Regions from separate parts of the Psychrobacillus sp. FSL W7-1493 genome, predicted to be linked through region 2. Evidence: riboswitches for the same ligand, from Rfam matches in the RefSeq annotation. Region 2 holds a riboswitch; each other region holds the start of a gene.
The links. Region 2 has a riboswitch for S-adenosylmethionine ahead of metA (homoserine O-acetyltransferase MetA). Riboswitches for the same ligand answer to the same signal wherever they lie in the genome.

Region 1 (10,600 bases), 780 kb from region 2:
CCGCTCGATATCATTTCTTTTATTTTTGAAATAATATAACGTGCCTCTGCTTGAGATTTTTTTAATTCCTCCTCGGCATCAACAGATGAAAAATCCTCCTCATCTGAATCTACCTCGGCACTTCCATCTTCCACTTCATATAACAAAGCAAGCTCTACCGCTGCGTCTTTGTCATCATATGGAGCTTGAGGCTTTAAGGAAGCAGCATCATCATAATCTATTTCTCCAACATTTTTACCCATAATTTGTTGGAAAATATAGTTCGTTCCATGGAGCACTTCTTGACGACTTCTGAAGTTTGCATTTAAATCAATTTTCACTCCAGATTCTAATGGCTCTTCATTAAATACGCGATACTTTCCAAGAAAAAGCATAGGCTCGGCAAGTCTGAATCTGTAAATAGATTGCTTTACATCTCCAACCATGAACATGTTCCCAGTTAATTCATCACCGCTTTTAACTAATTGAAGAATAGTTTCTTGGAGATTATTAGTATCCTGGTATTCATCCACGAGCACTTCTTTAAATCGCTCCTGATATTCCTTTGCGATAGCTGAAGGTACTAAATTTCCGTCCTCATCATGATCAGTGAGTATCTCTAAGGCATAATGCTCGAGGTCAGAAAAGTCTACTAGCCCTCTATCATTTTTTGCTGCAGTGTATCTTTCTCCATAAGAAATAGCAAGATTTACTAATGTTTTTAAGTGAGGAGCCATTAATCTCATCTCTTCTAAAAGTCGTTCAGGTGTGCGCGTAAAATATTTATCCTTGAGATCGTTGACTACCTTTTTAGCCTTATTTCTCTTAGTCGTAGCCTTCTTTTTCAGCTCTTCATCACAGGAATCCTTTCGGATGGAGGCAGCTTTCCCCCATTTTAAACCTTGGAAGTAATAGTACGCGTCCTGCCAGCTCCCCATCTTCAGTAAGCGTATGGCTTCTTGTATAAGTTGTTGATCATTTTTAGCCGTGTCTTCGAGTGGAGCAGGGCCATCAGGAAGATTCGCAAGCTTTCGAATATCCTCTGCCAGCGCCATCGCTTCCTCCAGCTGATAAATTATTGCGAGCTTTAATGGGTCGATGAATGGCAGTTCATCTATCGTCATGTCACTGTCTAGCTCATAAGCTTCCGGGATAGCTAGTAGCCATTTCTTTGGCTCTGGATGCACACGAGCATACGTATATAACTTATCGATCATCACTTCAATCGATTGATCATCTCGATCGGAGGTGAAGCTGTCGGATAATAGATACATAGCTTCTGGATTTTCTGTCTGGTACGCTTCTTCTAGGATGTCTGCAAGTACATCGTCGCGCAGAAGAGCTGCCTCTGTGTCATCTGCTATTCGAAAGCCCGGATCGATTGTAAGCATATAGGAATACTGACGCACAATGTTTAAACAAAAGGAGTGCAAGGTGGAAATCTGTGCTTTGTTTAACAACGTCAGCTGCTTTCTTAAATGATTTGAGTTAGGGTCCAAGGCAATCGCTTTTTCCAATGCCTCTCTCATTCGATGACGCATTTCTGCTGCTGAAGCATTTGTGAATGTAACGACTAGCAATTCATCTACGTTTATTGGATTTTCCTTTGCAATCACTTTTTGTATAAGTCGATCGATGAGCACAGCTGTTTTACCAGAACCTGCAGCGGCAGCTACGAGCACATCTGAACCAGTTGCCCAGATTGCCTTCCACTGCGCTGGTGTCCAAGTTAAGTCATCAGGCATCTTAGGAATCTTCATTTGTACTCATCTCCTTTTGTATCTTGTCCGCTATAATATCTGGTTTATCTACTTTTAACACTCGCACCTTTTGCTCCGGATCCTGCGGGTCAAATTGACAAACGCTCCTATATGAGCAAAATTGGCAAGGCATCTTATCCTTCATGACATATGGATATACTCTCGTGTCACCTGCGTTCATGCCGTTCCCAGCCTGTTCATGCTTTTTACGGACAAAGGTTTGAAGAAGTTTCATTTGATTTGGTTCTACAACTTTTGAGGAGGATTTGGAAAGGCTGCCGTCCTTATTCATCCGGACAGGAATTACCTTCGAAAATCCATCTATTTGCTCGTCCATCTCTGTAATCACTTCTGGATCCGATAACAACAGTCCATTCATTTTATAGGATTTATATATGGAATCCTGTAGCTCCTCATCCTCTAATTCCTTCTCGCTTTGAATAAACGGATTATGCATATGAACATAAAGTACACCAGCAGGCTCTGCTTCTTCCTGGAGCCATATTTTAGCATTTTCTACAGCAACGTCTAAGTACGTTAACAATTGTAAGGAAATACCGTGATACACTTCATTGAGATCAAGACCCTTTTTGGAGGACTTATAGTCAATGATACGCATGAACATATTGCCATTTACATTCGCTGCGTCCACTCGGTCAATTCTTCCACGCAATTGCATCTTACGTCTATGTTTTAATGGTATCTCTAGAGGTGGCAATTGTTCGCCTGGACCAAAGCCTGCCTCGATAGCAATTGGTACGAAGCCAGATACTTTGGAATGTCTGCTTAATGCCACTAACGTATTTCCAACGATTTGCTCTAATTTTCTTTGAATATAACGATAACGATTTGTACTCAACAATAGTTGGTGTACAAAAATTGGTACGATATGGTCGACTGCCTGCTTGGCAAGCTGCATGCATTGTGCTCTAGTCAACTGTCCCCACGTTAAATCTAAGCGAGAGGTTTCATCTGAAATCCATTTCATTGCAGCATGAAAAAGATCTCCCATAGCCGGTGCCTCTAAGCGATATTCTGAACGCTCCTCTAGCTTTAACCCATAACCAGCAAAGTGGGCAAACGGACAGCTATAATACTTTTCAACCCTTGAAACACTGGAATTAATCGTTTCTCCGTATAAAGCAGCCGTTATATTCGAGGATAGAAGGTCTGTTTTGTTTCCACGCAGCATTGGGCGAATAATTCGCTTAATAAGCGTTGACCAATAAGGATCCTCCATATAATACTGATACACAGCCTGCCATTCATCTGACAACTCTCCAGACTGTAAAGCCTGTCGTAACTGCATCGACAGGTAAGCAAGAGTCGTTCTCGGGTGGCTGATTAACGTCATACTAAAGCTAGGGTCCTTTATATCAGAAGGGTCGATTACCGCTATTTCTAGTGGTACCCCTCCTACAAGCTGTTGGAGTTTACTAATATACATGGAAGGCAACTGAGCCTTCCCTTCACTATCGGCAATAGCATAGGAAACATACAAATAGTGAGAAGGCGTAGCAAAGGCTTTATACGTCAAGTAATTTTCATCGAGCAATCTCATTCGAGAAGTCGGTGCTAGCTCGAAGCCTACTTGTGCGAACCACTCACGCTCCGTATCCGACAGCAAGCCCTCGTGATCGATTCTTTTTGGAAACACACCATCGTTCACTCCAACTACAAAAACCGCTTTTATATTTGTCAGACGCGCAGTATCCACGTTTCCAACAATCACCTGATCAATCGATGGAGGAATGCGAGAAAACTCTAACTGGTCATAGCCCTCGTCAAGGATTTTCATAGTCTCTTCGAGAGACATTTCCTTCTCTCCGAACATTAGAACAAATTGGTCTAGCACATCGACCCATTCATTCCATGCTTGGTCATGCTCTGTAGCCAGCAACAGCTGTCCGCTTTCCTCCTCCACTTCTTTAAGATTTTGCAGTTTTTCGTACACCTGTAATGATTCCATAAAGGTATAGAGCGCAATAGCTATATCTTTTCCTGTATTACATTCCTCCAGGGCATCTGCCAGATTCTTTATCGGCTGGATAAGAATATCTCTCGCAGCATGAATATCAGCCTGAATACTAAGCTCTTCATCCGTTTGTACCTTTGAATAGAATTCTAGGCCTCTATACTTTTTGTACACCCATCTTCGACTATCAAACCATCTATCCCCGTATATACCAAAGGACAGTACGAAATTCTCTAAACGATCTGCTCGCTCTCTCCACATCGTTTTAGGTGCATCGATCGGGAAGAAAAGATCCGTTTTAATCGCTCGGAACATCGGCTCATATTTCCAATCAGATTGAATAATTTCTAAAACTGTTCTGCTGAGCTCGATCAGAGGATGGTGAAGCATAGATTTCTTTTTACTTATGAAAAATGGGATTTCATATTGGGGAAAGGTTGTCTCTATTAGCCCTTCATAACTTTCAGTATCCCGGTGTAATATTGCCATTTCGTTATAGCGGACATTTTTAAAATGAGCTAAATCTCTAATTTGTCTAGCAACCGCATGAATCTCGGCGCGTCTATTCATTGCCTCCGTTAGCCTTAGTGCTCCGTTAGACATAATTTGAGAAGCTGGTATTTGATCGAAATTAGCTTCAATATGAGCAAGCTCTTCTGCTACGAACCGTCTTTGATCTTTAAAATGCATCGTTTCCTCTACCTGAACGTGTTCAGTCTGAGCCATTTCAATTAATCTAGCAGCTGTATTAGCAGGCTGGAAGAAAAGAGATTGCTCATCATAGGCATCTGAAAGACTCTCCATCGGCAGTGCAATAGATAGTCTCTTCACCTTTTTCATCAATGCTTGAATAATTTCTAGCTCTCGAGCAGTAAAGGAGGTGAACCCATCAATATAAATTTCTGAGGTTTCCAATAGATAGGAGTCCTTAATATTATTTGCGAGTATTGTTAAATACCCTTCTCCGTCTACATAGCTTGTCCCTAGCCTTTGTTCGATTAAATCAAGCATCATCATAATATCCGAGGATTTATCTAATAATGTTTGAGGGGCATCGACAGCCTTTAAGCTGCTAAAGGCATTGCTCATCGAAGAGGAGTCCACACAATAACGACTAAATTCCTTCAATAGCACTTCTATTTGGTCAGTGAACCCCCGTTTAGTAGATGCACGCTTAAACAAAGTAAATTCGTCCTTGTTGTCCTCTAATAAGCTACGAATAAGCATACGATAGCCAAAGCCACTAATTTCTTCTTTAGCTATACCACCTGTTTCTTGAAGAACACGCCAAGCAAGCCGTTTAAATGTACTCACTTGGGCGCGAATAATTCCAGTTACCCCTGAATCAGCGGCCATGTCATATTCACTGGAAAATGACATTTGGTCAGGTACTATATAAAAAATCGGATCTCCGAATGGAGCCGCATCTACTGATTGAACAATTTCTTGTTGTATAAACTTTGTCTTACCGGATCCAGACCGACCACTAATAATTCGTAATGACAAGCTAAACAAGCTCCTTTCCATAAAAAAAACGAATAATCTCCTACTCTCTATTGTACAAAACATAGTCAAGTGAGGGAAATTATTCGGACGTAAAATTGAAGGTGGCATCTGCCAATGGAAGGTATTTGAATTTAACCTCTCCAATAACTTCATCTTTATCTATAAAATGAAAATACCGACTGTCTAGACTGGCAATTCGATTATCTCCAAGTACAAAAAGCTTGCCTTTCGGTACCGTATTACTGCCAGTTAATTCAAGTAAATTAAAGTCTTCGGTAAAATGTTCATCTGGATTTTTATAAGCAAGATTACTTTCTAGAAATGGCTCCTTTATCTGTTTTTCGTTCACAAATAGCTCATCATTTTCATACCGGATTGTGTCTCCCGGCAACCCAATGACACGCTTTACAAAGTCTTCCTCTCCATTGTTAAAAATGATGACGTCCATACGGTTGATTGGAGAGATTTTACTAATTAATACCCTATCCTTATCCGCAAGGGTTGGCATCATCGACTTACCACTAACTTCATAATTTGTTACAAGAAACATTCTAACTACGACTACAATAGCTATAGCGATAGTTATGGCAATGACCCATTCCATTGTCTCCTGCTTAAATTTACTCAAATGTCTCTCCTCTTTTTCTCTTTCTTTTTATATTGACCCCACTTATGTCTTCTTCTACTCTCTTTTCAATTCTTTTTTCCACACGCTTTCCAATAAACCATAAGATAGCAATAATTAGGATAACAATTGCAGTTCGAACCGGTTGTGTAACAAGCGCTTTAAGATCTGAGCCGATAAAGCTAACGACAAAAATCATAATGAGCTTTCCTGAGGCTACAGTCCATAAATACGTATGTTTTTTTATATTCGATAACCCTGCTACGATATTAACCAGAGCAGATGGAGTAAAAGGGAAACAGATCAATAGGAATAGTGGTCCAAAACCATTCCTCTCTACCCATAATATTAATTTTTGTATTCTTTCATGCCTAGTTATAAAACCTAAAACTCTGGCCCGTCCATATTTACGAATAACTAAAAATACAGTATAAGCTCCAACAAAGGAACCAACCCATGATAATAAAAATCCAAACAATAAACCATAAGCAGCTACATTAGCAACGATAAAAACCACTAATGGTAAAAATGGCAGAAAGGCTTCCAGAAAGGGCAGAAAAATGCCGATAATCGGGCCAAGTGTCCGATATTCTTTTGTTAAATCAGTAAGTGTCTCAAACGATAACCAATCTGGCATGTCTCTCTCCTCCGCCTATGTATATTTATACTTTCCCCTTTTATTGTATACATAAAACTATATTCTTATAGTATAATTTTTTCATTATGTAAAAAGGATGTGAATATTTTGTGAATAGATCTTTCGCTAGCGGGATGCGGGATGGACTAAGTATCGCTATTGGTTATTTTCCCGTAGCTCTCACCTTTGGCCTATTAGCAAAAACCTCAGGATTGTCTCTTCTGGAGGCAACCGCCATGAGCATATTTGTCTACGCTGGAGCAGCCCAATATATGTCCTTAACGCTTATTACAAAAGGGGTAGACCCTATATTAATTGTATTAAATACTTTTGTAGTAAATATCCGTCACTTTCTTATGACGGCATCACTCAATGAAAAGATGCAAAGCGAGAAACGATGGATAAAAGGAATTTATGCATTTGGGATAACGGACGAAGCCTTTTCGGTTCTTGCTACTAAAAAAGGCGAGAAAATTTCCACCCCGTTTGCATTTGGTGTCGTGATTATTGCCTATAGTAGCTGGGTTGTCTTCACTGCAATTGGTCATGCGATTGGTGCAAACCTCCCTGCTTTTTTAAAAGCAGCGATGGCTATAGCTTTATATGCCATGTTCATAGGATTACTAGTCCCGTCTATGAAGGATAACCGAAAAGTAGTCATGCTAGCCCTCATTTCTGCTGTGATTAATGCTTTTTTTTACTGGACTAGCTTACTTTCTACTGGATGGGCTATATTAGTCGCAACACTTGCTTCTTCTATTCTAGTTGAAATCATCTATGCAAGAAAACAAAAAAGCTTGCCAAAAGGAGTGTTATAAATTGGGTAGTTGGTATTGGTGGATGCTTTTTGGTATGGCAGTTGTTACTTACATTCCTCGAGCATTTCCTTTAACATTTTTAGAAGGCAAGGAACTGCCACCTGTTATTTCAGGTATATTACGTAATATCCCTTTTGCTGTTTTAGGGGCATTAATATTTCCAGCAGTTTTATACATACAAGAAGGCGATATTTTATTTGGTTTTATAGGTGCAATCATTGCTTTTACTCTCGCCTTTTTATTTCAAAATGTGATGGTAGTAGTCCTTGGAACAGTTGGTTTTTTAGCAGTTTATAGCCTCTTTATATAAAGGGGTTAATTTCTTCAAAAAATTCATTTTATTAAACATGCATTTTACGAATTATGATAGAGTGGCAGCGACGTCTGATAGCTTATCGTTCACCGACGAATGCCTCCTCGTAGAGTACAAAACTTTATATTTTTAATAATTCTCTCTTAATTGTCCGTGACTTTAATAAATTTGTAATTTAAATATTGCATATTATAGTTCAAATTACCCTAATTTTGAAAACCTCTTGACTGTTATGTTTTTATTGTTTAAAGTTTAAAACAATTCTTACAACAATTAAATAGCACATCACTTTCTTATCTAGAGAAACCGAGGGATCAGGCCCTATGACGTTTCGGCAACAGGTTCAAATCTTTGAATACTGTGCCAACTCCTGCAAGCGCAATGCTTGAAAGATGAGAAAAGTTGGCTTTTTCGTAAATTCTGGAGAGCTTTCTTTTTCTTATCATTTTTAGATAAGAACAAGGAAGCTCTCTTTTTCTCGTGATAGAAAGGTAGATGACTATCTTTTGTCTGTAACGAACCAATGATGTATGAGGAGGTAATTTGAATGATCGAGTTTAAAAATGTTTCCAAGACCTTTCGTCTTGGCAAGCGGGAGGTGCATGCAGTAAAAGATGTTTCTCTAAAAATAAAAGAAGGTGAGATATTTGGCATCATAGGATTTAGTGGTGCGGGAAAGAGTACGCTGCTCCGACTAGTTAATATGCTGGAACGTCCTTCTGCAGGCTCTGTATTTATTCAGAATATCGATGTTAAATCATTGACTTCCAAACAGTTACGAGCAAGACGAAGAAATATTGGAATGATTTTTCAAAACTTTAACTTGTTCCACTCTCGAACAGTTGGCGGAAATATAGCTTACCCTCTAAAGCTAGCGGGCTTGAGTAAAAATGAAATTACAAAAAGGGTGAATGAACTTCTTAGCTTTGTCGGGCTTTCTGATAAAGAGAAAGATTATCCAAGCCAGTTGTCTGGTGGACAAAAACAGCGCGTTGGCATTGCTCGAGCTCTTGCAACATCACCTGATATTCTCATTTGCGATGAAGCAACTTCTGCATTGGATCCCGAAACTACTGCAGAAATTCTTCGCTTACTTAAAAAGGTGAATAAGGAATTTGGAATTACCATTTTGTTAATCACACATGAAATGCACGTCATTCAGTCCATTTGCGATCGAGTAGCTGTAATGGAAAATGGAGAGGTTATTGAATCAGGAGACGTATTCGATGTATTTACTGATCCACAGCATCTTACCTCTCAGCGCTTTATACGATCTGTACAACAGGATCTACCTTCTCCACAAATTTTAGAGGATTGGCGTTCTCGAGGAGGCAACGGCTTTTATCGAGTAATCTTCAAGGGCGACGTAACAAATAAAGCCATTTTATCTCAAATAACTCAGAAGCATCGCATTCATTTCAATATTGTTTATGGTTCTATACGAGAGTTACAGGAAAGGCTTTTTGGAGATTTAATCGTGTCTTTTGAAGGCGACACGGTGGCAATACAAAGTGCCATTAATGAGCTAGAGACAATCGTTGACATTCAGGAGGTGGCAAAGCATGAAAGTTGATTGGAGTACTTTCTGGCCAAGGATTGTAGAAGCTACTGGGGAAACCATTATTATGGTTATTGCCACTTTAGTATTTGGTTCTATTTTAGGAATAACGATTGGTCTTCTATTATTCGTAACACGAGAAAGAAACATTTTAGAAAACAAAATTGTTTTTCAAGTGTTGAACATATTAATCAATATTATTCGACCAATCCCCTTTATCATCTTTTTAGTGGCCATCTCTCAGCTCACTAGATTTGTAATGGGAACAACTATTGGAACTGCAGCCGCCATTTTCCCAATGACCATTGTCGCCAGCTTTTCTATAGCTCGAGTTGTGGAAAATAACTTAGTTAGCATTGATCCCGGGGTGATAGAAGCAGCGCAAGCGATGGGTGCAAGTCCATTACGAATTATATTTACCGTTTTAATACCTGAAGCTCTAGGACCTCTTATTCTCGGCTTAACCTTTATAACTGTTAGCTTAATAGACTTTTCTGCTGTGGCAGGAACAGTCGGTGGAGGCGGACTAGGCCATATAGCAATGACCTATGGATATCAGCGTTTCGATGGAAGTGTCATGCTCGTAACCGTCGTTATACTCATCGTATTAGTTCAGCTTGCCCAGTGGTTAGGTAATGCATTATCAAAAAAATTCATCAGACGATAAGGAGAATAGATATGAAAAAAATTAGTTTATTAGTAATTGCTCTTTTGGCAGCAATAGTCTTAGCAGCTTGTAACGACTCTTCAGCTGCTTCAGACAAAGATACAGTTAAAGTGAAAATTGGTGTGAATGGCTCAGATGGTGCCCAGTGGCCAATATTAAAGGAGAAAGCAGCAAATGAAGGTATTGAAATCGAGTTAATAGAGTTTGCAGACTACACTTTACCCAATAATGCCTTAGCACAGGGAGATATCGATTTAAATGCCTTCCAACATATTTCCTTCCTATCCCAATACGTAAAGGAAAGTGGAAATGACCTTGTTCCAATTGGTTCAACCATGTTTGCTCCTCTTGGCGTTTATTCGGAAAAAATTAAAGACATTAGTGAAATCAAAAAAGGCGATAAAATTGCTATTCCAGATGACCCATCTAACCAGGCTCGTGCACTTCGTTTGTTAGAGTCTGCTGATTTAATCACCCTTTCAGATAGCTTCGGGCTTTTTGGAGATCCAAGCGGCATTGTCGAAAACCCATTGAACTTAGATATTATTCCGATGGTTGCCCAACAAACACCACGAGTGTTGCCGGACGTTACTGCTTCTATCATCAATAACGGCGTTGCTGGTCAGGCTGGCTTCTCACCTGGTGAGGACCCTATATATAAAGAAGAAGGAAAGGATGAATCCATCTATCCTTATGTCAACACAATAGTAGCCCGTGGAGAAGATAAAAATAACGAAACATACACACGTATTGTCGAATTAT
Region 2 (10,600 bases):
CATCATTATGCATTAATAGATTTTAGAAGCTTTGAATCATTGGTAGATATTCTCGCTCCTGAAGGAATTACAATGGATGTAGAGAAGGATATGTCTGAAAAAATTGGAGTTTCACTTACAAAAGGTGAACAACAGCTCAATGGACAGGAAATACTTGGTTATGCACGATTCCGAGCCGACGGAGAAGGTGATTTTGGAAGGGTTGCCCGTCAACAAAAAGTAATGGAAGCATTAAAGGACGAGGTAATCTCCATACAAAATGTTTCTAATGTACCCAAATTTATAGGTGCAGCTGAAGGATATATTCAAACAGACTATTCACGTAAGGATAAAGTTATTCGAGTCATGGATGCTATAGTTAGTGGAAAACTAGAAATGGATAAAATGACTGTCCCTGTACCAGGAAGCTATTACGATAAGAACTATAGTCACGCAGGAGATGTTTTAGTGATTGACGAGGATCAGAATAGAAAGGCCATAGAAGATTTTTTAGGGGAATAGGACTTTTAAATTTGCGATAAAATTTATTCATTCGTAAAATTAAGTTAGGAAAGGATGTTATGTAAAATTGGAACCTGAAAAACCTTCTTTTTTCTCAACTAGATACATAAAATTTTTAGGTGGTCGTAATACTATATTTACGCTTATACTGCTTTTAATGATTGGCTTAATTATCATGATTTATGATGAAATTTCCTTCATATTTGTCCCATTAACCGTTTTTCTAGGGAATGTCATCCTACCAATCATATTAGCAGTCATCATCTATTATTTACTTAGACCAATATTGCGTATGCTAGAAAAAATTAAAGTTAAACGAGTGATTGGTATACTACTCATCTTCTTAGCTTTAGTTGGTATTATTACCTTATTAGTTTTCTTAGTGTTTCCATTTTTAAAAGCTCAATTTTTTAAATTGGCAGAAGAGCTTCCAGGTTATTTTATAGAAGTCTTAACCCGCTTAGATTCATTCTTGAGAACGAACTCTCTTATAAGCACGTACTATTTGCAAATAGAAACAGATGTTGCTAATCTTCTGTATGATTTACCGAAGGAGCTAGGTGCATTTTTCCAGGAAACCTTTACAGGAATTGCAACAGGAATTTCCTCTGTTATCGGTATATTAACTAGCTTTATACTGGCAATCGTTACTGTTCCTTTTATCTTATTCTATCTTTTAAAGGATGGGGAAAAGCTTCCTGCTTATGTACTAAAAATTTTTCCACCCCGCATGAGAGATGACATAAAGTCGGTTTTTTCTAGCATCGATAAGCAGATCAGCTCGTATATTCAGGGTCAAATTCTTGTCTCTATGTGTATAGGTATTATGATCTTTATTGGTTTCACCATCATTGGGATGGATTATGCATTATTGTTGGGTGTTATAGCAATGGTTACGAGCGTTGTTCCATACTTAGGTCCAGTTATAGCGATAACTCCGGCTGCAATTATTGCCTTAGTTACCTCTCCTTTCATGCTTATCAAACTTGCAGTAGTCTGGACAATTGTTCAGTTAATTGAAGGGAAGTTTATATCGCCACAAATTATGGGCAAATCATTGCATGTGCATCCGATTACAATAATTTTTGTATTGATTACTTCTGGTGCGATGTTCGGAGTTCCTGGAGTAATTTTGGGGATACCTGGCTATGCTATTTTAAAAGTTATCGTTTCCCATTTTTACACAATGTTTAAAAAGAGGTACAATAAATTTGAACCAATTGTTGAAAAACACTATGAGTACACAAATAACAAGGTGGAATGAGAATAATGGCCAAAAAATTCAACTCCAGTATTGAAGTGAAATCCATAAAGATTGATACTGTGGTGGATCATCCTTATATTGAACATGGGATCAATCTTTCAGGTACGATTTATATTGATGGAGTTCATGACTATGAGCAAATCGAGAATATTAAGTTAGAAGTCTTTAAAGTGATTAATGGAGAAGCTCCCAAAGTTGTTTCCAAGCATTCTATAGAACTGGTAGGCACAGTAGCTTCAAAGGATATGCAAATGATTCCTTTTGAAATCATGCCAGATGAAAGATGGCTTCCAGATGGTGCAGAGGAAATGACAACGCTTATATTGAGAACGACTGTATTGTTTGAAAATGGCTCTGAATATAACGATGAAGATGAGATACATTTCGACATTGAAGAATAATTAGCAAAAAGACCAGCATTTTTAATGCTGGTTTTTTTGTGGATAAAATGATTGGATTGGTCCATTCTATGTGAAAAGGAATTGCAGCTTGTCATTTTTAGTTGCAGTATCAAAAGGAGTATGACATGAAAAAAATTATAGCTATATTGATTTTTACTTTGTTGCCCTTGAGTGCCTGCGGTGAAGACCGCACATCCAATGAACTTCCACCGCCTGAAATCATTGATAATAATAGGCAAAATTATGGGCCTGAGTCAGGAAATGCAGAAGTAAATAAAGAAAACGATGCAGGAATGCCAAATACGAATGAGTTAAATGATCCTGGCTTAGAGGGATTAGAAGGTTACGAATAAATAAAAATTCACATTGTACTAAATAATGGAATATGTTAAAATAATCTTACATTAATGGACGGAGGTGAAGGAAGAATGAAAAACACTGTGAATGCACATGGATTTATATTGGAGTTTTTATCCACATCATGTGCGATTACTCATGGATTTGCTACTAACGGGACCAGTCTGTCCTTTTTTAGACAATTACATGAAATTCACAGCTGATAAGCCATTCTTTCTGAACCACATTAGAAGACTGCTCGCTTATTCGAGCAGTCTTTTTGTATGCAGAAAAATGCTTCCAGCAATAATTTGGAGAGGAAGCGAAACATAATGATATGCAAAATACAGGAAATAAGTAAAATGCTTGGTGGTAATCTTATATTTGAGGATCTGTCTTTAGATATTAAAATGGGGGACAAATTAGGAATAGTTGGACGAAATGGGAGTGGGAAAACAACGCTATTTAAGCTAATAGCGGGTATTGAAAAACCTGATCATGGAATTATCACTTTTAAAAAGGGAGCGAAAATAGGTTATTTAGCCCAAATTCCTACTTTTTCAGAAAGCGTTAAAGGAAAAGACCTGTTATACGATGCTTTCGAGGATACTATGCTACTACAGAAAAAGATGAGTATACTTGAAAAAGAACTAGCAGAGGTAAATGCTGAGGTAATGGAAAAACTTCTAAAGCAGTATGGAGACATACAAGAAAAATTCACGTTACAGGGCGGATATACGATTGATTCCGAAATTGATAAAGTAGTTGAAGGGCTACAACTAGGTGGTTTTGTAGAACAGCCATTTTCAAGTTTAAGTGGTGGAGAGCAAACGAAAATAATGCTTGGACAGCTACTATTAACCAAGCCAGACCTTTTACTGTTGGATGAGCCGACTAATCATTTGGATTTGTTTGCAATAGAGTGGTTAGAGGAGTATTTAGTTAGTTATACAGGTACAGTTGTTATTATTTCACATGACCGATATTTTTTAGATAAGGTAGTTACAAAAGTTGCAGATCTTGAGGATGGTATGCTTACGAAATATCATGGTAATTATTCTTCTTTTTTAATCGAAAAGGAAGAAAAACTTACTCGTGAATTTCAACAGTATGAGGAGCAACAAAAAAAGATAAAGAAAATGAGAGAAGCAATAAAGAGGTTAAGGATTTGGGCTAACCAAGCAGTTCCTCCAAATGCGAGTTTACACCGTCAGGCGAGGAATATGGAACGGGCATTAGAGCGGATGGAAAAGGTTCGTAAACCTCTAATAGATCCTAAGAAAATGAGTCTATCTTTTGACGCGGCACCCCGAAGCGGAAAAGAAGTTGTCATAATGGAAGAGGCTTTCAAAAGCTTTGGTGAAAAAATGTTATTAAACAGTGCAGAGCTTCATGTATATTGGAAGGACCGTCTTGCAATCGTTGGTAGGAATGGAACGGGTAAAACTACCATTTTGAATATTCTTAGAGGAGTAGAGTTAATAGATTCGGGTGAAGCTCGATTTGGTAGTAATGTGCGCCATGGATATCTTTCTCAACATTTCGAAATAACAGATCCAAAAGCTCGCTTAATAGATATTTTTAGAGCAGAAGTAAATGTGGCAGAAGGAGAGGCTCGACACATTTTAGCGAAGTTTATGTTCTATGGGGCGGATGTTTTTAAAAGAATTGCTGATTTAAGCGGAGGAGAAAGAATGCGACTCCGTCTTGCTCAGCTAATGCATCAAGACATAAATTGTCTCATATTAGATGAGCCAACGAATCATCTTGATATTGATTCACGAGAAGTATTAGAGGAAGCGCTAGATGATTTTACAGGGACTATTATTGCTGTATCTCACGATAGATATTTTCTAAATAAACTATTTCCAAGGACTGCTTGGCTAGAGCATGGCGAGCTTACCACATTTGAAGGCCCTTACGAATGGGCAAGGGAAAAATGGAATGAGTTTTGCTCGAAAGAAAATACTAGGAAAGAAATAATCAATCAGCCATTAAAAGAAGCAATACCTGCCAAACAACAAAAGGAAATTCCTTTGGAAAAGCGAATAAGTGAGCTCGAAAATGTTATAGGTGAGCTAACTAAACAAATTAGCATAGAGAATGATTGGGAAAATTATGAGGCATTAAGCTTGGAAAAACTTCGGGTAGAGGAGCAATTGGAGCAATTATTGGAGAAATGGCTAGATTTAGCAGAATGACCCGAATACTTTTCAAAATGGGTTGATATAAGTAATAGAGCGTGCTAATATAACTTATTAACGAATAATTTAAATAATTTAATATTCTTATCAAGAGAAGTGGAGGGATTAGGCCCTGTGATACTTCGGCAACCTCTGTTGTACAGAAAGGTGCTAATTCCTAACAAGACGATCTTGGAAGATAAGAGCTAGTTAGCAAATTCCTGCCTCTCTTTTCTTACATGGAAAGAGAGGTATTTATTTTAATAATTGCCTTGCTCCTGTTCGATTTCCTACTTAGTTTGAGGCGAAATCACAGGTGCTCTTGCACATTTCATTGGGAGGGGAAAGTCATTGCCTATCAATATTCCGAAACAATTACCTGCAGCTAAGCTGTTAAAAGAAGAGAAAATTTTTCTCATGGATCAAGAGCGTGCTTACAAGCAGGACATCCGTCCACTTAACATTATTATTTTTAATCTAATGCCTGAGAAGGAAAAAACGGAGCTTCAGCTATTAAGGCTTCTGGGGAATACCCCAATACAAGTGAATATAACCTTTATGAATACAGCGACGCATGAATCCAAGAATGCCAGCAAAACCCATTTGGATACTTTCTACACGACATTTGATCAAATAAGAGAAAAAAAGTTTGATGGGATGATTATCACTGGTGCTCCAGTAGAACAGTTGCTATTTGAGGAGGTCGATTACTGGAATGAAATGAAGGAAATAATGGAATGGTCTAAATCAAATGTTACCTCCACCTTACATATTTGTTGGGGCGCGCAGGCTGCACTGTATTATCATTTTGGTATAGATAAATTCACACTTTCTCGTAAATGCTCGGGAGTGTATCGGCATATATTAACTGACCAAGTGGAGAATTTAATAAGAGGATTTAATGAAGAGTTTAATGCTCCCGTATCTCGTTACACTTCTGTATCTGAAGAAGAAATAGAAAAGCATGAGCGACTAACTATTTTATCCACTTCGGAGGAAGCAGGTGTGTTTCTTGTAAAATCGAACGACAATAAAATGGTGATGGTCACTGGTCATTTAGAGTATGATGCGCACACATTAGCAGAGGAATATCATAGAGACATAACTAAAGGAATAGATATTGAGATGCCCAAATACTATTTCCCAAATAATAATCCCTCTAATAAGCCATTAAATACATGGAGGGCACATACACATTTATTATTTTCTAATTGGTTGAATTACTATGTTTATCAGGCTACTCCTTATAACTGGGAGTAAATAGAAAAATTATATATGAGTCAATTTCATAAAAAGCATTTTAAAGATTAAAAGTGAACATTATATATATTGATTGCAGCGGAGGGCGGCGACGTAAGCAGGGATGAGTGAGACAGATAAAAACGTTACAACCACGTGCGAAAGCGATGGGTGATGGCTTATCACTCACGCCACGGAAAGCGTCCGCGATATGAGCGAAAGTCAATTCTACTTTATTATTAAAAATCATATAAATTTTATTGTTCTCTTTTAATTGTTCGTGTTTTTCTATAAAAACAGGAATCTTGAAATTGACACATATAAACTCCTGTTTTAATATTCAGGAGTTTTTTATTGATTTTAGTTTTATTTATTCAAATATTAGGGAAGACAAAATTGAAGAGACATTGTATTTTGTTGATACACATATCTATAAAAGTATGATTTTCAATTATTGGAAGTGGGGTTATGTCTATGAGTTTGACACCAAAACAAAGAATCGAGTTACATGGTTTTAATAATCTGACGAAAACACTAAGCTTTAATATGTATGATATTTGTTATACAAGGACGAAGGAAGAAAGGGAAAAATATATTGAATACATTGATGAGCAATATAACGCTGAGCGTCTAACCAATATATTAACAAAAGTGTCCGAAATTATAGAAGCGAATATTTTAAACATAGCGCAACAGGACTACGAGCCCCAGGGTGCAAGTGTGACCATTTTAGTGTCAGAAGGACCCGTGGATCAAACACCGATAGAATCATTTAAGCAATCCCCTGGGCCTATACCAGAGGTCGTTCTTGGTCATCTAGACAAAAGTCATATTACCGTTCATACGTATCCTGAATATCATCCAGATGAAGGGATTAGTACGTTTCGAGCAGACATAGACATTTCGACTTGCGGAGAAATATCGCCCTTAAAAGCTCTAAACTATCTAATACATTCCTTCGAAACCGATGTAATGGTCATGGATTACCGAGTGAGGGGATTCACGAGAGACGTGAAGGGTCATAAATTATTCATTGACCACGATATTAATTCCATTCAAAATTATATTCCGAATGCCTTGCAGGAATATTACCATATGATTGATGTGAATGTTTATCAGGAAAATATTTTTCATACCAAATGTAAGCTGAAACAATTTGATTTGAATAACTACCTCTTTGGTTACAAGGAAGACGAGCTATCCAATGAAGAGAAAATCTCTATCACCAAAAAGCTTAAAACAGAAATGGATGAAATTTTTTACGCCAAAAACATGACACGAACCGAATAATATTAAGCTCTAAGTATCATGTTAAATCGTTCAAAATGAAGATAAAATCATCTAGAATAGCAGAGCAATTCGCATAGAATTTGCTCTGTTTTTTATTTTTCGTCTTCTTACCTTTATTCCTTTATATGGGAAAATAATAGAAAATTATGTTAACTCGGCGAGGTGTTAATGAAATTAATTTTAACCTATTGGGAGAGGATGATAATTAAAAATGACCAAAATCATGGTATTAGGGACATTTCATATGGGAAATACTTCTGATTTATACAGTGTAGACACGGATAACTTACGATCTACTAAAAGGCAAGAGGAGATAAGAAAAGTTGTAGATGCTATAAAAGAATTCCATCCTAACAAAATTGCATTAGAAGTTGAAAAAGAAAAAAATCACTTATTAAACGAAGAGTATCATCAATATTTAAATAATGAACTAGAGCTAGCAATAGATGAAATACATCAGTTTGGTTTTCGAGCGGCAGCGGAGTTAAAACACGAAGAGGTATATGCGATAGATTGGATAGAGAACGTTGGAAATCGATCAATCGGAGAAGTTCTGAATTGGGTAGAAAAAGAACAAACAGAGGTTTTTCAATTAATAGATACTTATCGTTCTAAGCTCATACTCCCACTAGGTGAAAAAAGGATAGATGAGCTAATTAGAAGCCTAAACGAAGAGAAATACATAAAAAAGCAACATGAAATGTATATGCATATTGCTCGTATAGGTCGGGGGAGCGACTATGTGGGGATTGATTGGATGAGATGGTGGTACCAACGGAATCTTATTTTGTTTGCAAACCTCGCTGAAATCTCCTCTTCGAATGATCGGGTACTTTTGATAATAGGAGCAGCTCATGTCCATTTGGTAGCTCAATTTTTAAAAGAAAGTGGACTATTTGAAATTGTTTCGGTTAGTGAGTTTCTTTAGATTTGTATTAATGTTTTATCGTTTACCCCCCATGGAAAAATTCCGGTAAGATTGTAAGCCAATTCTACTTCAGTATTAAAAAGCTATTGTTCTTGGTTTTCTACAAAAACGGTAATTATAAACATGAATTAAATATGATTGGTAAGGAGAAAATCTGTTGGTTAACTTAATAGAAAGTGTAAACGAGGTAACGATCCTATTGCTGTGGCTATGTGGATATGCATATATTCGTCTGCTTAAAAAGACGAAGAGGGACAGAAAACTTAACAGGTTTGAAGTAATGATGTATATCATTACATACCTTGTAACTTTTTTATACGCAGCCTCTTACCTCCTTTTAACCCTTGGGACGTAACAAGAAAAGCGCAATCGCCTATGTCTGCCCCGACAGGCAAATGGAGAAAAGCGAGGAGGAAGTTCCTCAGCCACCGGAGCTTTTAACCATTTGACCCCGAGGGGCAAGGCGCTGGAGCTAGCCAATCAAGAAAAGCACAATCGCCTGTCTCTGCCCCGACAGGCAAATGGAGAAAAGCGAGGAGGCAGCTCTTCAGCAACCGGAGCTTTTAACCATTTGACCCCGAGGGGCAAGACGATGGAGCTAGCCATCAATTTATCCACAGGTTTCGAAGTTTATAAATTCTTAAACAAAATTAAAACGAAGCGAATGGACTGCTTTCCATTCGCTTCGTTTTAATTTTCGTCTTTTTTAGCTGCATCAATAGCAGCACTTGCTAATTTTGACTTTATCATATCTTCCATCGGAGGGTTGTATAATCCTGCTCTTACATTTAGGTAGTAGCGATGCATCGGATTAGATTGAGATAGGGCTCTAGAGCCAACTATTTTCATAGCCAAATCGACTATTTTAATAGCTCCATTCGTAACGGCTATTTTAGTAATATCCAGTGACTCTTGAAGGGTCGTCTTATCTTCTGCTTGCTCATATCGTTCCACCGTACCATAGAGCATATGTCTTGCAATGGATAACTCTAGTTCCATTTCGCCTATGATATGCTTAATATTTGGAGTCTCCGCGATTGGCTTTCCTAAAGAGGTGGGGATATAAGAAGCTGCAAAGTCAACTGCGTATTTCCTTGCTGCAGCAGCGATCCCTAAGTAGCAGGCTGGAATATGAAGCATCCATCCCTTTGCTTCTGTCTTGGTAGCAGGTAAGGCTTTCAGGATATGATTTCCGGAAACTCTAACATTTTCTAAAATGAGGGTATGACTTGCAGTTCCTCTCATGGAAAGCATATCCCATGTTTCAAGAATAGAAACACCAGGACTATCCTTAGGTACTACTATCATTTCAACAATGCCGATTTCGTTTGTGCATGTAACTATAATATAATCGAGTACAGGGGAAGCAGATGTAAAAGTTTTCTCACCATTAATAACTAAATCCTTGCCATCCCGTATAACTGTTGTACGGGGAAGAGCACCTCGTGTAGGGCTGCCGGCATTATTTTCAGTGGCTGCACTATTAATGATTGCACCATTTGCTATTTCCTTTAGAAGCCAGTCAGCAGCATCCTGCTCCCAATGGTTGTTTTCTGCATATTCCAAAACGATCCCATTATGCCATCCAATGGATAGTCCTGTAGCACCACTTCCCTCAGAAATAGCTTCCTGTGCTAGTATGTATTCATACAATCCTAAGCCTTGCCCTCCGTACTCCTTTGGTAAAGTTAAAGTAGGATAATCTATATTCTTTAAATCTTGGAAATCGGCAAAAGGGAAGGAGCCGAGTTGATCGAGCTCCGGCTCTCTATGTCTAAAAACTGGTTTTAAATCGTTTATCTTAGCAATTAGCTCAAATTGTTCTTCTGTTTTAATAAATTGGTCCATAGCTTGACATCCTCTCTCTATATATTGCTATGCAAGTCTAGGCGCTTAAATTGATAAAAAGATAAATCAGTGGAAGATACTAGAGATTTTGTTTATTTCATCTTTAGAAAGCTCAATTTCTAGAGTCTTAATATTCTCTAGTACTTGCTCTGGCCTTTTAGCACCAGGAATTACAACGTCAATTGATTCCTGTTTTAAATACCAAGCTAACACGAGATTAGAAACCGCTACATGCTTATTGTTGGCAATTGCCTTCAATTCATCCACTTTATTTAAATTCTGAATGAATGCATCTCCCTGGAACAATGGGTTCTTTGCTCGTCCATCTTCAAATGTACTATTAGGAGAAAATTTTCCTGTCAATAAGCCAGAAGCTAATGGGAAATAAGGTATAAAGGAGATATTATTTTCTAGAGAGTAAGGGATTAAGTCATCTTCTGCATCTCGTTTAAAAAGATTATAGCCAGATTGGATGACTTCAATATAACCATCTTTGTTTCCTTCTCTTAACTGATCCATTGAAAAGTTGGATACCCCTATAGAACGGATTTTTCCTTCCTCTTTTAATCTATGAAGTTCTCCAACAGCCTCATATTTCGGTGTTTGTTCA
Region 3 (10,600 bases), 810 kb from region 2:
ATAAACAGTTGTATATATATCTAATTGGCCACCTTCTGCTGTGGTTGCTTCTTCTTGCTTCCCACAAGCAGCGATGAATAAAATAAACGTTAATATGCATAATAGGAAAAGACGTTTCAAATTTATCAACCCTTCTAAATAGTAATGATTACGTTTTAATGGATGAGAACTTTATTAGCTTACAGTATTTTGTTCAAAAAGGCAAGAAAAAATAGCCTTTGAATTATTTTTTCTTCAAAGGCCATTCTTCTGGAACTGGGTCAAATCCACCCTCATGAAATGGATGACATTTAGATATACGTTTAACCGTTAGGTAGCTACCTTTTATGGCACCATGTTTTTCTACAGCCTCAACTCCATAGTGGGAGCATGTTGGATAGAAGCGACAGCTAGGTGGAGACAATGGTGATATAAATTTTTGATAAAAGCGAAAAATACTTAATAGGATTCGCTTCATACGTCTGTATCCTTCGGTTTAGGGTCAATAGCGGATATATTTTCTTTTGTTGCTAATTTATATAGAAAGGTAAAACCAACAATACTGAATATAATTGCTATACCTAAGATCCAAAATACCATATTAGCTCACTCCATTTTAATGTCTTATGTTTATTGTAAGAAAATAAGAGGTATATGAAAAGAGAAAGCAACTATAATTTTAGAGGAGAGTGTCAATTTTATGTCAGCAGCATTGAATAAAGAACTAAATAATCTAGTAGCAACATTTTCAGTAATGTATACAAAACTACATAATTATCATTGGTATGTAAAAGGGCCACAATTTTTTACGCTACATGCAAAATTTGAAGAACTATATAACGAAACAACTTTAAATATGGATGAAATAGCAGAGCGCTTATTAACTTTAGGTGGAAAACCAAGTGCTACCTTAAAAGAGCATTTAGAGCTTTCTGAGGTGAAGGAAGCAAATAACAAAGAAACTGCCGAGGATATGGTAGAAGGAGTAGTAAAAGATTTTGATAAAATCATGAAGTCCTTGAAAAAAGGGATGGAAGAGGCTGCTAAGGATGAAGATGATATGACAGAGGATGTCCTAAATGCCATCTATCAAAAAATCGAGAAACACCAATGGATGCTAAATGCATTTTTAGGAGATTCCAATAAATAATGGAATAAGTGAACTTTATGTCGATAATAAGCTTGTAAGGGGGAATTATTTTGGATATTAACTCCATCATGTCTTCTCAGCTAGCACAGCTACAACAAACAGTTCAAATGAGTGTTATGAAAAATGCACTTAATATGGAAACTGTAGCAGCAGTGGAAATGCTAGAGAGTATGCCTCAACCTGCTACACATCCTTTTAAAGGATCAGTAGTAGACGTACAAGCGTAAGAGAAAAACATGTACCATATATGGTGCATGTTTTTTTATTTTGAGAACATACTACACGAAAAGGATGTGTGATATGACAGAAATTAAAGCTTACGTTTCGTTGAGTCAACGGAGAGTATACTTGTATCCAGATGAATCGCCATGGGAATATGAAATAACAGCAAGGCAGGATATTATCCCAGTTTTTGAAACTTTGTTTTATCAGCTGTATCATAAAGATATGAACACCTTTTGGAGAGCGCATGTGCCATTGAAATATTATAGTAATGATTTTTCTAATGAAGAATACGACAACCGTATAAAAAAGCTGTATGCTCTTATTCATGAGTTTAGTGACAGGGACTCGCAAGCATTTATTGAACAGCTTCCATTTTTTAAAGAAAGTAGGCATCTATAATGACTAAAAATGTTAATGGAAAAGGTAATGATACAACAACTTACCGTAATGCAAGCTCACTTTTAAATCTTTCCCCACAAGACAAGGCAAAGGTTAACGCTGGCCAAAACAGTCAAGAAGGCGGCAAAAATTATAAACAACAGGAGCAAGAAAAGTGGGAAGGTTAAGACTTGGTGCATTACCAAGTCTTTTTTCTTATGATAAATCTCAAAAAAATTAGGAGGTTATATGGTTAAACAGCTTATTTTACTAATTGGACCTACTATTATGATCATTTTAGGTCTTCTTCTTATAAAGAATGTGCCCATTACTTTTTTGCTTTTCTATGGCTGGTTACTTCTTGTTCCCATTCTGGTTAGCTACAGAAGTAAAAAGCGTACTCGTTTAATAGTACCTCAGCCAAAATACTCAATGACAGTAGGAATTATTAGCGGAATAATTTGCTTAGTAGCTATTTACGGTTTTGCCTATTTACTTCAAGCGGTAGTTATAGATCGAGAAGGCTTAGAAGTAGCACTTGTCCAATGGGATTTTACAGGAGCGAAAGTAATTTTCCTTGTACTTTTCCTTATCTTCATTAACCCCATACTGGAAGAATTTTATTGGAGACGGTTTATGTATGACCGATTACAACATAGACTAGGCTCGAAGCTTACAATTATTATAACGGCATTCTTTTATGCCCTATATCATTTTGTAGTGGTCATGCCTATTTTCCATATACCTGTTTTCGCTACCTTGATGGTATTCCTTGCAGGAATTATGTGGGGCATTTTTCGCTCAAAATTTCATACTATTGTTCCATCCATTGTCAGTCATAGTATAGCGGATTTAGGAATCATGCTTGTTTACTTGTTTATTATTATTTAGACTCCTGGTTTAGTTTTATGCTAAACCTTTTTTTATTGCCTATGATAAACTTTTAAAGTAAATATACAGTCAAACAGCAACATCAAGCAATGAATTACAAGGGAGAGTACATATATGATTTCTTTTAATGATTTAAATGGATATAGGGTGGATCTTAGTTTTGAAAAAGGTAACTTTTCAATAGTGCCTCAGCATGTGCTCGTTTTAGCACAGAAAAATCATAAATGGTTATTAACTAACCATCCTAAAAGAGGAATAGAGTTTCCAGGTGGTAAAAAAGAGGTATATGAAACTATAGAGGAAGCTGCTATCCGAGAAACTTTAGAAGAAACGAATGTAGCAGTATACCGATTAGAATGGTTTGCCGAATATGTAGTTCATGATGTGAAACCATTTTGTAAGGCGGTATTTATAGCAGAGGTGAAGGATATACATACAGAGGCAGTACAGTATGAAACAGATGGAGCAGTCTGGCTCACGTCAAAGGAGCTAAAATCTTGTCCTAACTTAAGCTTTCATATGAAGGACAAAGGAATGGAAGTCATTCTTAAAGAGGTGATGATTTATGAAGAAAGATGGAACGATTGATAGAATTCGTGTATATCCATCTCCAAATCCGAATGTGCATTTAAAAGAAATTACATACTGGTCCTGTGGCTTACGGATAAAAGGAATGCTAGCATATCCGATCAAAGAGGGAATTTATGATGGAATGCTGTATTGCAGAGGAGGGATCCAAGGGGTTGGCATGGTTCGCCCTGCACGAATTGCTCAATTTGCTTCTCAAGGACTTGTTATCTTTGCCCCTTATTATCGTGGAAATCGTGGCGGAGAAGGAAGAGATGAGTTTGGTGGCGAGGATCGATGGGATGCCGTTTATGCGGTGGATGTATTAAAACAATTTTGCAACCCCGACAAAGTCCATCTTTTTGCCTTTTCTAGGGGTGGCATGATGGCCTTATGGACAGCTGTTATAAGAGAAGACATCACCTCGCTTGTTTCCTGGGCGGGAGTATCTGATATTTATCTAACATATGAGGAAAGACTGGATATGCGAAGAATGATGAAACGCGTAATAGGTGGGACTCCCTCAAACCGTGAGGAAGAATATGAGGGAAGGAATGTATTGAACCAAATCGAAGAAATTCATGCCCCTGTGTTAATCATTCATGGGAGAGAAGATGTGAATGTTTCAATTGAGCATGCAAAAGTGTTAGAACAGGCTTTAATAGGGTATAACAAAATTGTAGAGACATGGTATTATCCAGACTTCACACATTACTTTCCTTCTAAAGTAAATCGACAAGTAGTGAAGGACGTGTGTATATGGATGAAAAAACATGGAGGAGGCAAATAAGTGGGTCAGTTAGTTGTTAAAGTAGAGTCAATGAGTTTAGAGGAAAAGTCGGTGTTCCCAATAGATTTAAGCTTTTGGGAGGACTTATGGGATCAGTATACGAATGAGTATTCGGAAGTAGTGATACATTGCTGGGCTGAGGAAGAGGAAGTAGTCAATGAGCTTTCTGAAAAAAGCTTTGAGGCACTGAATGAAGGGTTAATGAAGATTTTTACCGTAAATTTAACCGATGAGAACAGATTGTTTTTCCGAAACTATTCTCAAGACCCAATAGGGGGACTGAAATGGTTCACCATGTTTTTCAACACAAATGGAGAAGAACAATTAGAAATTGGGCAATATGGAGCTGAAATCATTTTTTCAAACGTAGATGAAGAAAAGGCTGAAGAGATAAAAGCAATATTCCCAATTTCAACTGAAATGGAATATCATGACGACTTTGAGGATTAGTATTCCTTTATATATGGGAGAGGTAATGGACTTAGTCTGTTACCTCTTATTATTTTGTCAGTTTATTACAGATTCGTGGGATCGTTTAATTTTCATTGAATAACGAATGTAATTGCTGCAAAACTTGCTCATTCTCATTGTAATAAAAATCATTTATTTGTGTAGTAGAAAAGGAAAGTGTTAAAATTTCCTTTTCAAAAAGGCTTACATTATACAGATAACCAACATGCCCCTCTTGGTTTGTAGAAGGCTCAAATACGATGTTTTTTATACTATCAAGCCAAGAGTTTATAATTGATTGATCTGTAATTTCTTTAAGTTCTCCATTACCGTGTCTAATCTCTATTTTGGATACTTCTGATAAGTCTCCTGAGTAAATTCCCTCAAAAGTCATAGGTTCAAGCTAGAAACAGCCTGTGATGACTAATATCAGCACCATTGCGAATATTCGTAAGCAGAGTTTTTTCAATCGAATTCCCCCTTATTTCACTAAAGTTTTATCTCTTAACAACCTCTGTTCCTGCATACAAAGACTGTTTTTTCTTAGTAAAAATGGCGGTCAAAACTTAAAACGGAGTAGAAAGGTAGCATTCATACTCATTAGCATAACCTCTTTCATGTGGAGTTGTACGTATGATAAAGACGATTGACATTCACATTTTAATTTAAATAGTAAGGATTAAATAGAAGTATTTAATGTCGTGTAATAAACTATTTAAATCAAATGACGCTTTAAATGCAATATATACAGCAATGCCTACAAAAATAGTTATCACTGCACTGGCATCTTTAAGCATCTTTCTATTTTTTTTATAAAGGAGAAATGTTGTTATAGTAACAATTAGTAAGTATGATACCGATATAATAAGTTTTGATAATACCAATTTACTGTCAATTACAGCATTCCTAAATTTTAATAAATCTTCTTTATTGTAAGTACTCTCTTCGATAATCGTTATATCTTCTTTGTATCCTATCTTCCATAAATAATTATTCTGCTCTTTTATTACAGTGTATTCATAACCCAAAACTTTTCCCTCACTAATAACCCCCAAATATTTCAGTGTGTCTTCTTCACCTTGAGAACAAGCAGATAGACCTAAGGTGACGCAAAATAACATTAGCAACAACCATTTTTTCATTTATGATACTCCCATCTTTCGTGAAATTTTAAGAGATTAGTGTACATCCTTGCCCTTATTAAGAGGATCACTTACATTAACGAGTCTTTATGAGTAATTAATGTGTAAACATAAATAACCTTTTATTTAATTTATTGGTATATACTCTGCCTTTTGGTTTCTTCAAACTCTTTTGAAAATATTCTAGTTAAGATATAGTGCTAAGCTTTAAGATCGGAGTCCAAGCATAAGCGATGCAGGAGAGGGGATTTCCTAGGAAATAGTTAGCTGAGTATAGAGGATAATTGGCTTAAACAGCATATATTTCAACAATATCTTTATGAAAACAGTAAAAACGCTCAGAATTTAAGCGTTTTTTTCTTTAAATATTTTATCATTTTATTAAAAAAGGCTAGTACCGGTGTTTAAAAGGATATTCTTATTGGGGATTGGTAGTAAAGCTGAATATAGCGCTAAGAGACATGCTCCATACAATTAGTATAAAAGACGTTGTCATCCAAAATGTATTTTTAGTAGTAGATTCGTCGCTCTTTACTTTTTTTATGATTGTTACTAGGTTAAGACAAAAAATAATAGCTAATATCGGCATTAAAAAAGCTCCAATAATTATTAAGAGTGTCAACTTAGATTAATTTCACCTCCAAATTAATTACAATCTTAAATACATTCTAACATAATTTTCTTTTGTTTATAAAAATTTACAATAAATAACACACATCTAAACGGCACTATGTTTTTCGTTGTTTTCTTTCCAACTACAAACCCATTAGACATTTATAACATTTTTTTATCAAAAAAAGCTCCGCCAATTTTACATTCAGAGTAAAATTGACAGAGCTTTTCGTTTTTAGAAGTAGGCTTTATTGTATTAGCTTCTTAAGTTTAAAGTGTATTAAGCAGTAGGACCGCCTTTTAATGATATCTCTTCAGAGACAGTTCCAAACTTTTTGAAGTTTTCGCGGAAGGATTGAGCTAGCTCAGACGCTTTTTGATCATAAGCAGCTTTATCTTCCCATGCGTTACGAGGGATTAATACCTCAGAAGGAACTCCGTCAATGCTAGTAGGAATATCTAATCCAAATACTGCATCTTTAGTTGTTTCCACATCAGTTAATTTACCTTCGATTGCAGCACGAACCATCGTACGCGTGTAAGAAAGCTTCATGCGGCTTCCTACACCATATTCTCCACCAGTCCAGCCAGTGTTTACTAAGAATACTTGTGCTCCATGCTCATCGATTTTCTTACCAAGCATTTCAGCATACACAGTTGCATGTAATGGTAGGAACGGAGAACCGAAGCATGTTGAGAAAGCAGGCTGTGGAGAAGTAATTCCACGCTCTGTACCAGCAAGCTTAGAAGTGAATCCACTCAAGAAGTGATACATTGCTTGCTCTTTAGTAAGCTTACTGATTGGAGGTAACACTCCAAATGCATCTGCAGTTAAGAAGATGATTGTATTTGGGTGACCAGCAACAGATGGATCAACAATATTATCTATATATTGAATTGGATAAGCTGCACGAGTATTTTCAGTTAAAGAGCTATCAGTATAATCAGCAGTACGAGTAGTAGGGTCTACAACTACGTTTTCTAAAACTGTACCAAATTTGATAGCGTCAAAAATTTGTGGTTCATTTTCTCTTGTTAGGTCGATACATTTTGCGTAACAACCGCCTTCTATATTAAATACGCCATTATCTGACCAGCCATGCTCATCGTCACCAATTAGTTTTCTTCCTGAATCAGCAGATAAGGTAGTTTTTCCAGTACCTGAAAGACCAAAGAACAATGTTACATCGCCTTTTTCTCCAACGTTAGCTGAGCAATGCATTGGTAAAATATTTTGTTCAGGCAATAAATAGTTCATAATAGAGAATATAGACTTTTTCATTTCTCCTGCGTATTCCGTACCACCGATTAAAACGATGCGTTTTTCCATGGATACGATGATGAACGTTTCTGAATTAGTTCCATCAACAGCCGGATTTGCTTTGAAGTTCGGTGCACTAATTACAGTGAAGTCTGCTTTATGAGATAACAATTCTTCTTCAGAAGGACGAATGAATAACTGATGAGCAAAAAGGTTGTGCCAAGCATATTCGTTGATAACTTGAATGCTTAAACGTGAATCCTTGTCTGCTCCAGCGTATCCTTTAAAGACGAATAGTTCATTTTTTTCCTTTAAATAGTTCATAACTTTTGAATATAATGCTTCAAAGTGCGAAGATGAGATAGGTTGGTTTACAGATCCCCAATCGATTTTGTCTTTTGAGATAGGTTCATCAACAATATACTTGTCTTTTGGAGAACGTCCTGTATATTTGCCCGTCTCTGCTTTAACAGCTCCAGTGGAAGTTAGTACTGCTTCTCCTCTTGACGTAGCTTTTTCCACTAATTGTGGTACTGATAATTGCAGGCTAATGTTGTTACCAGCTAACAATTCGTTCAGTTCGCTCACAGTATCGATTGAATTCATATAGTATTACCATCCTTTATTAAAGTTTTTAGCTCTTCACGGAAACATCATAAAGAGGATTTTTCGTTGATATGTGAAATAGTATAACACATTAAACTAAATAGTCTACACTAATTAAAGCTCAAAAAATGATTTTTTTTTGTAATTGTGAATAAATAACAAATTTACCTGTTGACTTATTTTGCTAATATACGTATGATGGTGAATTGAACGGATACTCTTATTCCGAGCGTGTGGAGGGGTTCAGGCCCTATGAAACCCGGCAACCTGTAATTGTACTTAAGTTACAAAGGTGCCAAACCTGATACAAGGTGAAATTCCTTGATTGATAAGAGTGAAAGGTGTTTATGATATTAATCCCTTTCCTCATGTAACTACGTGAGTGAGAGGTTTTTTTATATTACATCGCCCTAAATCCTTGTGTGCCAAGTCCGAAACGGCTTCAAGTTTACTATAGGCTTGACATGGGAATGAGTACCGTATCAATTCCTGAGAGAAATCTCGCAGGACATAGGAGGGAATTTTTTGACACAAAGACGATTATTTACATCGGAATCGGTAACAGAAGGTCATCCAGATAAAATTTGTGACCAAATATCAGATGCTATCTTAGATGCGATTTTAACGGAAGATCCAAACGCTCGTGTAGCTTGTGAAACAACAGTTACTACAGGTTTGGTTTTAGTTGCTGGAGAAATCACAACCTCTACTTATGTAGACATTCCAAAAGTAGTGCGAGCTACTATTCAAGAAATTGGATATACGCGAGCTAAATATGGTTTTGACTCAGAAACGTCAGCAGTTCTTACAGCTATCGATGAGCAATCGGTTGATATCGCTATGGGAGTTGACCAAGCACTAGAAGCTCGAGAAGGTTCGATGTCTGATTCTGATATTGAAGCAATCGGAGCTGGGGACCAAGGTTTAATGTTTGGCTATGCTTGTAATGAAACACCAGAGCTTATGCCACTTCCAATTAGCCTAGCCCACAAACTAGCTCGCCGATTAGCTGAGGTTCGTAAAGATGAAACATTAGATTACTTACGACCAGATGGTAAAACACAAGTAACAGTAGAATATGACGAAAATAACAATCCAGTTCATATCGATACGATTGTTATTTCCACACAGCATCATCCGGAAGTAACGTTAGAACAAATTCAAAGAGATTTAAAAGAGCATGTGATTAAACCAGTAGTTCCTACTAATTTAATAACAGACGAAACAAAGTACTTTATCAACCCGACTGGTCGCTTTGTTATCGGTGGTCCACAAGGGGATGCAGGTTTGACAGGTCGTAAAATTATCGTAGATACTTACGGTGGGTATGCTCGTCATGGAGGAGGAGCTTTCTCTGGTAAGGATCCAACAAAAGTAGACCGTTCTGCAGCTTATGCAGCTCGTTATGTGGCAAAGAATATTGTTGCAGCTGGTCTTGCTGATCGTTGTGAGGTACAGCTTGCTTATGCAATCGGTGTAGCACAGCCTGTATCAATTGCTATTGATACATTTGAAACAGGTAAAGTATCCGAAGCAGATTTGGTAACTTATATCCGTGAGCTATTTGACCTTCGCCCAGCTGGCATTATTAAAATGTTAGACCTTCGTCGCCCAATCTACAAGCAAACTGCTGCTTACGGACATTTTGGACGTACAGATATTGATGCACCATGGGAAAGAACAGACAAAGCAGAGCTATTAAAGCAAAAAGCTGGTCTATAAAAGAGTCTTCTATTACAGAATGCCTCTTATAAAAACAGAAGGTATTAAGAGATTGATCTCTTAATACCTTCTGTTCTTTTTATACTTTTATACAGATGATCTGAAAACTAAGTGTATTTAAAGGAGATTAATAATTGGGTGCGTTTACTCATAATGGATTAATGGGTATAAATTATATAAAATATAAGAATGCTTTAGTTTCTTAAAAAATTTTAAATTGGTTTTACTGATTTATAATATTGTCCTTTTTCAGCATACTCATGAATAATTCGTTGGACATCTTTTTTATCTTCCTCATTTAGTTCTCGTATAACCTTTGCTGGACTTCCAAAAGCAAGCGTATTAGGTGGAATTTTTTTGCCTTGGGGAACCAAGCTTCCTGCTCCAATAAAAGCACCTTCACCTATTTCAGCGCCATCTAATATAATGGAACCCATGCCAATTAATGCACCTTTACGTATTGTGCAGCTATGTAAAGTGACCTGATGGCCGACAGTGACCTCATCTTCAATGATTAGTGGGTTATTGGGACTTTGGTGTAGGCAACTTAAATCTTGAATGCTTACTCTACTTCCGATCACAGTAGGGGCAACGTCCCCTCTAATTACCGTATTAAACCAAATTGTAGTCTCTGGTCCGATTGTAACATCCCCTGTAATTGTGACATAATCAGCAATATAAACTGATTCATCAATCGAAGGTTTCTTATCTTTGTAAGGATAAATCAAAATAGACACACTCCTTTATTTTATTAGAATATAATTAATCCTATCAAACAAATGGGAAGAAGGAAATAAATAGTACGTGGAGAGTGTTTTAGAAATGAG

Region 1: another riboswitch for S-adenosylmethionine. It lies ahead of MKX96_RS14730 (methionine ABC transporter ATP-binding protein); the one in region 2 lies ahead of metA (homoserine O-acetyltransferase MetA).
Region 3: another riboswitch for S-adenosylmethionine. It lies ahead of metK (methionine adenosyltransferase); the one in region 2 lies ahead of metA (homoserine O-acetyltransferase MetA).

The regions. Positions count from the first base shown of each region.
Region 1 covers NZ_JBBOSB010000001.1:2,903,935-2,914,534, forward strand. Annotated here, with positions in the region: gene addA (helicase-exonuclease AddAB subunit AddA) at 1-1,739, opposite strand, end outside; gene addB (helicase-exonuclease AddAB subunit AddB) at 1,726-5,220, opposite strand; gene lepB (signal peptidase I) at 5,300-5,848, opposite strand; gene MKX96_RS14715 (TVP38/TMEM64 family protein) at 5,841-6,482, opposite strand; gene MKX96_RS14720 (AzlC family ABC transporter permease) at 6,617-7,300, shown strand; gene MKX96_RS14725 (AzlD domain-containing protein) at 7,302-7,610, shown strand; SAM riboswitch class I at 7,904-8,012, shown strand; gene MKX96_RS14730 (methionine ABC transporter ATP-binding protein) at 8,161-9,186, shown strand; gene MKX96_RS14735 (methionine ABC transporter permease) at 9,176-9,838, shown strand; gene MKX96_RS14740 (MetQ/NlpA family ABC transporter substrate-binding protein) at 9,850-10,600, shown strand, end outside.
Region 2 covers NZ_JBBOSB010000001.1:2,120,504-2,131,103, reverse strand. Annotated here, with positions in the region: gene MKX96_RS10805 (LCP family protein) at 1-501, shown strand, start outside; gene MKX96_RS10800 (AI-2E family transporter) at 569-1,765, shown strand; gene MKX96_RS10795 (sporulation protein) at 1,771-2,166, shown strand; gene MKX96_RS10790 (hypothetical protein) at 2,292-2,519, shown strand; gene MKX96_RS19590 (RAxF-45 family protein) at 2,574-2,726, shown strand; gene abc-f (ribosomal protection-like ABC-F family protein) at 2,835-4,703, shown strand; SAM riboswitch class I at 4,788-4,891, shown strand; gene metA (homoserine O-acetyltransferase MetA) at 5,037-5,945, shown strand; gene speD (adenosylmethionine decarboxylase) at 6,399-7,214, shown strand; gene MKX96_RS10770 (DUF5694 domain-containing protein) at 7,426-8,142, shown strand; gene MKX96_RS10765 (acyl-CoA dehydrogenase family protein) at 8,833-9,990, opposite strand; gene MKX96_RS10760 (aldo/keto reductase) at 10,057-10,600, opposite strand, start outside.
Region 3 covers NZ_JBBOSB010000001.1:1,308,539-1,319,138, forward strand. Annotated here, with positions in the region: gene MKX96_RS06660 (metal ABC transporter solute-binding protein, Zn/Mn family) at 1-120, opposite strand, end outside; gene yidD (membrane protein insertion efficiency factor YidD) at 224-457, opposite strand; gene MKX96_RS06670 (hypothetical protein) at 454-579, opposite strand; gene MKX96_RS06675 (Dps family protein) at 680-1,129, shown strand; gene MKX96_RS06680 (putative motility protein) at 1,180-1,356, shown strand; gene MKX96_RS06685 (transposase) at 1,430-1,753, shown strand; gene MKX96_RS06690 (hypothetical protein) at 1,753-1,920, shown strand; gene MKX96_RS06695 (CPBP family intramembrane glutamic endopeptidase) at 1,982-2,623, shown strand; gene MKX96_RS06700 (NUDIX domain-containing protein) at 2,738-3,211, shown strand; gene MKX96_RS06705 (alpha/beta hydrolase family protein) at 3,189-3,980, shown strand; gene MKX96_RS06710 (hypothetical protein) at 3,981-4,430, shown strand; gene MKX96_RS06715 (hypothetical protein) at 4,516-4,824, opposite strand; gene MKX96_RS06720 (hypothetical protein) at 5,096-5,572, opposite strand; gene pckA (phosphoenolpyruvate carboxykinase (ATP)) at 6,465-8,051, opposite strand; SAM riboswitch class I at 8,269-8,386, shown strand; gene metK (methionine adenosyltransferase) at 8,577-9,773, shown strand; gene MKX96_RS06735 (gamma carbonic anhydrase) at 9,986-10,501, opposite strand.